Regions from separate parts of the Kitasatospora sp. NPDC001132 genome, predicted to be linked through region 1. Evidence: riboswitches for the same ligand, from Rfam matches in the RefSeq annotation. Region 1 holds a riboswitch; the other holds the start of a gene.
The links. Region 1 has a riboswitch for cobalamin ahead of ACWDBE_RS07925 (FecCD family ABC transporter permease). Riboswitches for the same ligand answer to the same signal wherever they lie in the genome.

Region 2: it holds a riboswitch for cobalamin, as region 1 does, so the genes downstream of both, ACWDBE_RS09760 (cobalamin biosynthesis protein) here and ACWDBE_RS07925 (FecCD family ABC transporter permease) in region 1, are expected to answer to the same signal.

What each region holds. Positions count from the first base shown of each region.
Region 1 is NZ_JBSFKF010000004.1:221,096-225,674, forward strand. Features, by position in the region: gene ACWDBE_RS07905 (amino acid ABC transporter ATP-binding protein) at 1-374, shown strand, start outside; gene ACWDBE_RS07910 (CGNR zinc finger domain-containing protein) at 510-1,091, shown strand; gene sodX (nickel-type superoxide dismutase maturation protease) at 1,150-1,512, opposite strand; gene sodN (superoxide dismutase, Ni) at 1,781-2,176, shown strand; cobalamin riboswitch at 2,265-2,413, shown strand; gene ACWDBE_RS07925 (FecCD family ABC transporter permease) at 2,506-3,585, shown strand; gene ACWDBE_RS07930 (ABC transporter ATP-binding protein) at 3,591-4,400, shown strand; gene ACWDBE_RS07935 (ABC transporter substrate-binding protein) at 4,430-4,579, shown strand, end outside.
Region 2 is NZ_JBSFKF010000005.1:274,038-278,616, forward strand. Features, by position in the region: gene ACWDBE_RS09755 (cobyric acid synthase) at 1-1,037, opposite strand, end outside; gene ACWDBE_RS09760 (cobalamin biosynthesis protein) at 1,034-2,083, opposite strand; cobalamin riboswitch at 2,191-2,323, opposite strand; gene ACWDBE_RS09765 (alpha/beta hydrolase) at 2,695-3,801, shown strand; gene ACWDBE_RS09770 (hypothetical protein) at 4,573-4,579, shown strand, end outside.

The sequences.
Region 1 (4,579 bases):
GCATGGCCCTGCTGGAGCGGGTCGGCCTGGCCGACAAGGCCGGGAACTACCCCTCGCAGCTCTCCGGCGGCCAGCAGCAGCGCGTGGCGATCGCCCGCGCGCTGGCCATGAAGCCCAAGCTGATGCTCTTCGACGAGCCCACCTCCGCACTCGACCCGGAGCTGGTCGGCGACGTCCTCGACGTCATGCGCGGCCTCGCCGAGGAGGGCATGACCATGGTGGTCGTCACCCACGAGATGGGCTTCGCCCGCGAGGTCGGCGACGCCCTGGTGTTCATGGACGGCGGTGTGGTGGTCGAGTCCGGCAACCCCCGCGAGGTGCTCACCAACCCGCAGCACGAGCGCACCAGGGCCTTCCTGTCCAAGGTGCTCTAGGCGGTACCGTCGGCGCCCGGCAGACCCCGTCCTGCCGGGCGCCGCCTCCTTTCCCGCCGGGGAAAGGAGGCCGGAACGCCGTACGAGTAATAGGCTGGAAGCAGTCAGCCCGTTACCGAATCTGGAAGGACCCCTGTGGAGCTCGCCGCCTACGCCGATCTCGCCGTTCGGCTGGTGAACACCGAGGAGCCCGAGCGCGGCACCGACGCGCTGACCTCCGTGGAGGCGGTGCGCGGCCTGTTCTCCGACTCCTCGCGGGCCGCCGCCCTCGCCGACGAGTCCGACCTGCCCCGGCTGCGGGCGGTGCGGACCAGGCTGCGCGGCGTCTTCGAGGCCGCCGCCGAGGGCGACGAGGTCCGCGGCGTCGACCTGCTGAACAGCCTGCTGATGGAGTACCCCGTCAGCCCGCTGGTCTCCGGACACGACTACCCGGACGACGCCGGGCGGCCGCGCTGGCACCTGCACCTGGCCGACAACTCCCCCACCGCCACCGCGCACTACACCGCGGTCGCCTGCATGGGCCTGGCCGTCCACCTGACCGAGCTGGGCGCCGACCGGCTCGGCATCTGCCAGGCCGCGCCCTGCCGCAACGCCTACCTGGACACCTCGACCAACCGCTCCCGCCGCTACTGCTCGGACCGCTGCGCGACCCGCGCCAACGTGGCCGCCTACCGGGCCCGCAAGCGCCAGGAGGCGGAGGCCGCGGGCCGGGCCTAGGCCCTCGCGAACCCAGGCCCCGGGAGGTCGAGGCCCCGGGAGTCCGGGCCCCAGGGCCTCAGACCTCCTCCACCCAGGCGCCGAGCCGGCGGGCCAGGCCCGGCACCCGGGCCAGCCGCGGGGTGAGCAGCAGCCGCTCCAGCCGGCGCCCCGGCGCCAGCCAGGCCGGGCTCGGGCTCAGCCGCAGCAGCACCCGGCCGAGCACCAGCTCGTCCGGGACGGCGCCGTAACTGCGGCTGTCGCTGTCCACCGGGCGGTTGTCCGACAGCAGCCACCAGCCCTTGGGCCGGCGCTCGGCGGCCCGCTTCACCACCAGCAGGTCCTGCTGGAACGGGTGCCGGAAGACCACCACCGCGCCCGGCCGGATCGGCGCGCCGTACCGGACCAGCAGCCGGTCGCCCTCGCGCAGGGTCGGGACCATCGACGGCCCCGCCACGTCGACCAGCCCGAACGGCAGCACGCCGCCCCGGTCCCCGGCTCCGACGTCCTCCGGTCGCGTGCTCCGCGCCACGACTCCTCCTCCCGCTCCGCCCGTACCCCAGTCTGCCGTACGGGCCGTCAGCGCTCCGATGTCCGGAATACCCCGGTTCCGGGTCCGTCTTTCGCCCTAGGCCCGCCGCCCGATCGCGAAACCGGGCGGGCGGAAGGGTAATCTCGGGCGCGGGAAGACGATCTAAGGAAGGACTCCCATGTTCTCTCGTCTGTTTGCACCGCGTGCCACCGCCCACGCCCACTGCGATCTGCCCTGCGGCGTGTACGACCCCGCGCAGGCCAAGCTCGAGGCCGAGTCCGTCAAGGCCACCCAGGAGAAGTACCAGGCCAACGAGGACCCGCACTTCCGCGCCCGCGCCATCATCATCAAGGAGCAGCGCGCCGAGGCCGTCAAGCACCACATCTCGGTGCTGTGGAGCGACTACTTCAAGGCCCCGCACTTCGAGAAGTACCCGCAGCTGCACCAGCTGATCAACGACACCCTGAAGGCCGCCTCGGCCGCCAAGGCGTCCACCGACCCGGCCACCGGCCAGGCCCTGCTGGACCTGATCGCCGAGGTCGACAAGATCTTCTGGGAGACCAAGCAGGCCTGAGCCTGACGCGTCGCCACCCGACCGCCCCCGTCCGGACCACCGGACGGGGGCGGTCGTGCGTTCACGCCCGATCCTCGAACGGTAAGGGTTGCCTGCCCTGAGTGGCTGTTATGCTGCCAGGGCGTCCGAGGGGGAAGTCCGGTGTGAATCCGGCGCTGACCCGCAACGGTGAGCACGGCCCGTACCAGCCCGTACGGCCGCGCCAGCCCGATCACCCTCGGCCGCCGAACTCCCGAGAACTCGCCGTGGACTGCGAGGGGAACGGCGCCCCGGCACGCCCCGGCCCGCGCCCGCCCCGGCGCACCCCCGGCCCGAGGCAAGGCGCACCCGTGAACCGCGCACCCGCAGACCGTGCAGTCGGCCCGCCCACTCGTCGCACACCCGTCGTCCCGCTCGCCGCCGGCCTCGGCGCCGCCCTCCTGCTCTCGCTGGTCTGCGGGGTCGCCCTCGGCTCCTCCGGGCTCGGCCTGCCCCGGGTGCTGCGGCTGCTGGGCGCCGGGCTGACGGGCGGTCGACTGGAGGCGGACGAGGCGGCCGCGTACGCGATCGTCTGGGAGATCCGGCTGCCGCGCACCGTACTGGCCGCCGTGGTCGGCGCCGGACTGGCCGCCTGCGGCGTCGCCGTCCAGGCCCTGGTGCGCAACGCGCTGGCCGACCCCTTCGTCCTCGGCATCTCCTCCGGCGCGGCCGTCGGCGCCAACGCCGTCCTGCTGTTCGGCGCCTTCGCCTCGCTCGGCGTGTGGGCGATCTCCGCCTCCGCCTTCGGCTCCGCCCTGGCCGCCATGACGCTGGTCTACCTCGCCGCCCGCACCGCGTTCGGGCTCACCCCGCTGCGCCTGGTGCTCACCGGCACGGCCCTGTCCTACGGGTTCTCCGCCGCCACCACCCTGATGGTCTTCGCCGCCGACCGCGGCGAGGCCGCCCGGGACGCCATGATGTGGCTGCTCGGCAGCCTCGGCGGCGCCACCTGGGGCTCGGTGCCGATCGCCGCCGTCACCGTCCTGGCCGGCCTCGCCCACCTGGCCTGCGCCGCCGGACGGCTGGACGCGCTCGCGATGGGCGACGAGACCTCCGCCTCGCTCGGCGTGGACCCGGACCGGCTGCGCCGCGAGCTGTTCGTGGTGACCGCCGCCGTCACCGGCACCGTGGTCGCGGTCAGCGGGGCGATCGGCTTCGTCGGGCTGCTGATGCCGCACCTGGCCCGGATGCTGGTCGGCGCCGGGCACCGCCGGGTGCTGGTGATCGCCCCGCTCGCCGGGGCCCTGCTGCTGGTCTGGGTGGACATCGCCTCGCGCACCCTGCTGGCGCCCGCCGAACTGCCCGTCGGGGTGTTCACCGCAGTGCTCGGCGTGCCCGCCTTCCTGCTGATGATGCGCCGCCGCGGCCAGTCCTTCGGAGGCACCCGGTGACCGACGTGACCGAGGCGGCCGCCGTGGCCGCGCACGCCCAGGACCTCGCCGTCGACGCCGTCTCGGTAGAGCCGGCCGGCACCCGACTGGTCCACGAGGTGAGCCTGGCGGCCGCCGCCGGACAGGTGGTCGGGCTCATCGGCCCGAACGGCAGCGGGAAGTCGACGCTGCTGCGCTGCGTCTACCGGGTGCTGAAGCCGGCCGGCGGCGCGGTCCGGCTGGCCGGCGACGACCTGCACGCCCTCACCGCCCGCGAGACGGCCCGCCGAGTGGCCGCACTGACCCAGGAGCACTCCGCCGAGTTCGACTTCACCGTCGCCGAGGTGGTCGCGATGGGCCGGCTGCCGCACCGCCGCGGCTTCGGCGCCCCCACCGACGGGGACGCGGAGCGCTGCGCCGAGGCGCTGCGCAAGGTCCGGGCCGGGCACCTGGCCGAGCGCGGCTTCCTGAGCCTGTCCGGGGGCGAGAAGCAGCGGGTGCTGTTCGCCCGCGCCCTGGTCCAGGAGCCGCGCCTGCTGGTGCTGGACGAACCCACCAACCACCTCGACATCGCCCACCAGTTGGAGGTGCTGGCGCTCGCCCGCGAGGCCGGCCCGACGGTGCTCACCGCGCTGCACGACCTCAACCTGGCGGCGGGTCACTGCGACCTGCTGTACGTGCTGCGGGCCGGCCGGATCGTCGCCTCCGGCACGCCCGAGGAGGTGCTCCGACCCGCCCTGCTGGCCGAGGTGTTCGGCGTCCGGGCCACCCCGGTGCGGCACCCGGAGAGCGGTGCCCTCCAGCTGCTGTTCGACCGTCTCGACCACCCCGTCTGATCCGCCCTCCCCTGCCCAGAGGAACCACCGTGCGCACCAAGGCCGTTGCCGCCACCGCCCTGCTCACCCTCGGACTCACCGCCTGCGGCGCCGAGATCGCCCCCAAGGAGACCGCCACCGCCTCCGCCCATTACCCGGTGGCGGTGGACAACTGCGGCGAGAAGCTCACCTTCGACCGG
Region 2 (4,579 bases), on a different contig from region 1:
TGCGCCAGCATCTGGTAGCCGCCGCAGACCCCGAGGACCGGCAGGCCGGCCGCCGCCCGCGCCCGCAGGGCCGGCTCCAGGCCGCGCTCGCGCAGCCAGGCGAGGTCCGCGACGGTGGCCCGGGTGCCGGGCAGCACCACCAGGTCGGCGTCGGCCAGCTCCTCCGGCCTGGTCGCCCAGCGCACCAGCACGCCCGGCTCCTGCACGAGCGCGTCCACGTCGGTGAAGTTGGACAGCCGGGGGAAGCGCACCACGGCCACCCGCAGCACGTCCGCGCCGAGCGGCCCGGGCCCGTCCGCCCGGTCCACCACCGTGGACAGGTCCAGCGAGTCCTCGGCGTCCAGCCAGAGCCCGGGCAGCATCGGCAGCGTGCCCAGCACCGGACGGCCGGTCAGCTCGCGCAGCATGTCCAGTCCGGGTGCCAGCAGGCGCGCGTCGCCGCGGAACTTGTTGACGAACCAGCCCGCCACGTGCCGCTGGTCCTCCGCCGACAGCAGCGCCAGCGTCCCGTACATCGCCGCGAAGACCCCGCCCCGGTCGATGTCCCCGACCACCACCACCGGCAGGGCGGCGGCGGTGGCCAGGCCCATGTTGGCGATGTCGCGGTCGCGCAGGTTGATCTCGGCGGGCGAGCCCGCGCCCTCGCAGACCACCACGTCGTAGCGGCGGCGCAGGTCGGCCAGGCACTCCAGGGAGCGCTCCAGCAGGACGGGCTTGCGCTCGCGGTAGTCCAGCGCGCCCACCTCGGCCACCGGCCTGCCGAGCAGCACCACCTGGCTGCGGCCGTCCGCGCCCGGCTTGAGCAGCACCGGGTTCATCGCCGCCTCCGGCTCCACCCGGGCGGCCTGCGCCTGCATCGCCTGGGCGCGGCCGATCTCGGCGCCGTCGGAGGTGACGAAGGAGTTCAGCGACATGTTCTGCGCCTTGAACGGCGCGACCCGCACGCCCTGGCGGGCGAGCCAACGGCAGATCCCGGCCGTCACCACGCTCTTGCCCGCGTCCGAGGTCGTCCCCGCGACCAGCAGTGCGTTGCTCATCCCCGTCCCCTCATCCTCGGCAGCAGTCGCTTCGTCGGCACCCGTTCCGCGGGCACCCGTTCTGTCAGCGCCCGTTTCGCCAGCACCCGCAGCAGGACGTGCCCCGCGACCGTCGTACCCAGCGCCAGCGCGCCCACCCGCCGGGAGAGCGCGCAGGCCCGCTCGATGTCGTCCACCGTCACCGGCCGCAGCTCCGCGCCCAGTACCGGCCGGTTCTCCACGCGCTCGCCGTACCGCAGCGTCCCGCCCAACCGGACGCCCACCGCGCCGGCGAACGCCGACTCGGCCTGGCCCGCGTTCGGGCTCGGGTGCGCGGAGCCGTCGCGCCGCCAGACCCGCCAGGCCGTCCGCGGTTCGGGCGCGGCTGCCACCGTCAGCAGTGCCGTCAGCCGGGCGCCCGGCCAGCCCGCCAGGTCGTCCAGCCGGGCCGAGGCCCAGCCGAACCGGGCGTAGCGCGGCGAGCGGTGGCCCACCATGGCGTCCAGGGTGTTCACGGCGCGGAAGGCGAGCAGGCCGGGCGTGCCGGCCAGGGCGCCCCAGGTCAGCGCGTTGACCACGGCGTCGGCGGTGTTCTCCGCCACCGACTCGACCACCGCCCGGGCGATCTGCTGCCCGTCCAGCGCGCTCGGATCCCGTCCGCACAGGTGCGGCAGCCGTTCCCGCGCGGCCGTGAGGTCGCCCGCCGCCAGCGAGCGGCCGATGGTGCGCGCCTCCCGGGTCAGCGAGGTGCCGCCGAGCACCGTCCAGGTCGCGGCCGCCGCCAGCGCCGCCCGGCCCAGCGGGCGCCGGCCCACCGTACGGTCCAGGGCGAGTGCGCCCGCCGCGACCGCGCCCACGCACAGCGCCGTGTACCCGGCCCCGGCGGCGCGGCCGTCGCGCCACAGCCGCCGCTCCAGCCGGGTCGCGGCGCTGCCGAAGACGGCCACCGGGTGGCCCCGGCGGGGGTCGGCGAAGCGGGCGTCGGCGGCGTAGCCCGCGGCGGCGCCGAGCGCGAACGCGGCGGCGCGGGTCAGCGGACGGCGCGCGGAAGGCGCGGGCGGGATCATCGGTCGCACGGCGGAGGGCAGCTCGGGGTCGGGCAGGGCGGGGCAGCCTGCATCGCGTGCGTGTCCTCACTCAGGGTCCGCGCCCTGGATCGACGTGACGGCGGCGAGAGTCTCCTGGCTTCCGGGTCGAACGCACCCTCGGAGCCTTCCAGCGGCCGTCGACGGCCCGCCGTGGCGATGTTCCGAGCGTGCTCCCCGGTGACAGTGGCGGGACCGCGCCGGACTTCCACCGGCTTCCTCTCCATGCCTCCGTTTGGCCCCAGGATCCCATCACGGGCTCGAACCGGGAGTCAACCGAGGTCACGGAGGGGTTGGTCACACGCGGACGCCGCTGACGCCCGTGGGACCGGTCGGCGCTGCGGGCCGAGGACGGGGCCTGCCACTGCCTGCCCTCGTCCTCGTCCTCGGCCTTCGTCTTCCCGCCGGCCCGCCGTCCTCGCCACCCGTCCGCGGCGCCACCTCGGCAGAGCCAGGGCCGCCGGCTCCTCGGCAGGGCCGGTCCGCCGCCCGGGTGACCCGGACGGCCCAGCCCGGTGGCCGGGCGGGCGGGGCGCCGGTGAACTGGTGTCCGAACACCGTCCGGTCCGTGAGGCAGGAGAGCGGGGAGCGAAATGCGTTGGGGAACCGCAGCCGTCGTGGCGGCCGCCGCGGTCGGGGCCGCCGTGCTGGTGATCGGCCGTCGGGCATCCGAGCGGATGGTCCGTCCGGTGACCACCGTTCAGGAGTCCGCTCCGGTCGTGGTCCGCGGCCTCGCCCCCGGCCGGGTCACCTTCACCCGCGGCCCCGGGAGCCTGCGCCCCGGCCGCTGGGCGGTCGAGTGGGCGGACGGCGGTCACGCGGTCGTCGAGGAGATCCTGCACGGCGACGAGCAGGAGGTCACCCGCCGGCTGGTCCGCGCCGACCGGGGCACCCTCACCCCCGGCACCGAGGTCCGCTTCACCCCGCGGGTCCACCTCGGCGACCCCACCGAGGCGCTCGGCCTCGCCTTCGCCGACACCGCCGTCGACGGCGAGCTCGGCGCCCTTCCCGCCTGGCAGCTCGACGGCAAACGCGGCACCTGGGTGATCCTGGTGCACGGCCCCGAGGCCGACCGTCGGCAGACCCTCCCCGTGCTCCCCGTCCTCGACCGGCTCGGCCTGCCCGCCCTCGCCGTCACCTACCGCGGCGACCGGGGCGCCCCCGCCTCCCCGGACGGGCTCAGCCACTTCGGCGAGACCGAGTGGCGCGACGTCGAGGCGGCGATACGGCTGGCGCTGCACAGCGGCGCCGGCAACGTGATCCTCTACGGTTGGTCCCTCGGTGCGACCATGGTCCTCCACACGGCGGCCCGCTCCGCCTGGTCGCACGCCGTCCGGGGCCTGGTCCTCGACTCGCCCGTGCTCGACCGCCCGGCCTCCGCCCGCCGGGACGCCGCCCGCTCCGGCTTCCCGGGCGTCGCGGCGGAACTCGGCGCCCTCGCCGCCGAGGGGCGGACCGGCGTCGAGCTCGCCGACTTCGGCCGCATCGCCGAGGGCGCCGACCTGCGGGTGCCCACCCTCCTCCTGCACAGCCCCGAGGACCGGATCGCCCCCTTCGGCGCCGCCGAGAAGCTGGCCGCCGCCCGCCGCGACGTGGTCAGCCTCCAGGCCTTCCCCGGCGCCGACCACGCGACCCTCTGGAACAGCGCCCCCGAGCGCTATACCGAACTCCTCCGCCGGTGGCTCACTCCGTTGCTCTAGCCGCCTTCCGCGCGAGTCCTGTCGCGCGAGCCGTTCCGCGCGAGCCGTTCCGCGCGAGCCGTTCCATGCGACCCTTTCCGCGCGAGTGCTGCCGTACGAGCCGTCCCGCGTGAGCCCCCCTCTCCGCGCGGGGCGCTTTCGGCCGGGTCCCGTCGGTTTTTCCGTTCGGCTTCCCCCCGTCCACGAATGAACGTTTCTCCCATGACGTCGAGCGCGCACGAGAAGTCGGCCCGTCCGACTTCTCGTGCAGCACGATCCCCCAACCCCCGCCAGCCATCCGTCCGGATTCGGGCTGGACAGCCCGGCCGGAAGTCGGGGGGAGGGGATTGCCGGTGCGAAATCCGGCACGTCGTCAGGGGCAATAGTTGGTCCGATCCCTTACCCCCCACCCGTACGCACGGTGACCGGCCGAGTATTCCCGGCAACCGAGGCGCCTGGGATGGCATGGGCAGGCCATACGTTTCCGGCCAGGCGGTTTGCCGCTGTTGCCCGATCTTGCGGAGGTGCCGCCGCCGCTCGCCCTGTCGTACGGACAACCGGATGTGACAGAAGGCCGGTACAAGGGGAAGACTGCTCGACGTGACGTCTCGGAACCCGCGCGACCGTGATGCCCCGCTCCCGCCGACGATCGGTACCGGTGCGACGGTGACCCGTCTCCCCGGAACGGCCCAACGGCCCGCCGGTGGCAGGCCGGGTGGGGCGGGTGTCCCCCGTAACGGAGTACCCCGGCGACGGGGGCCGGCTCCGGCTCCCGGGCGGGGTCGGGTTCCCGTGCCGG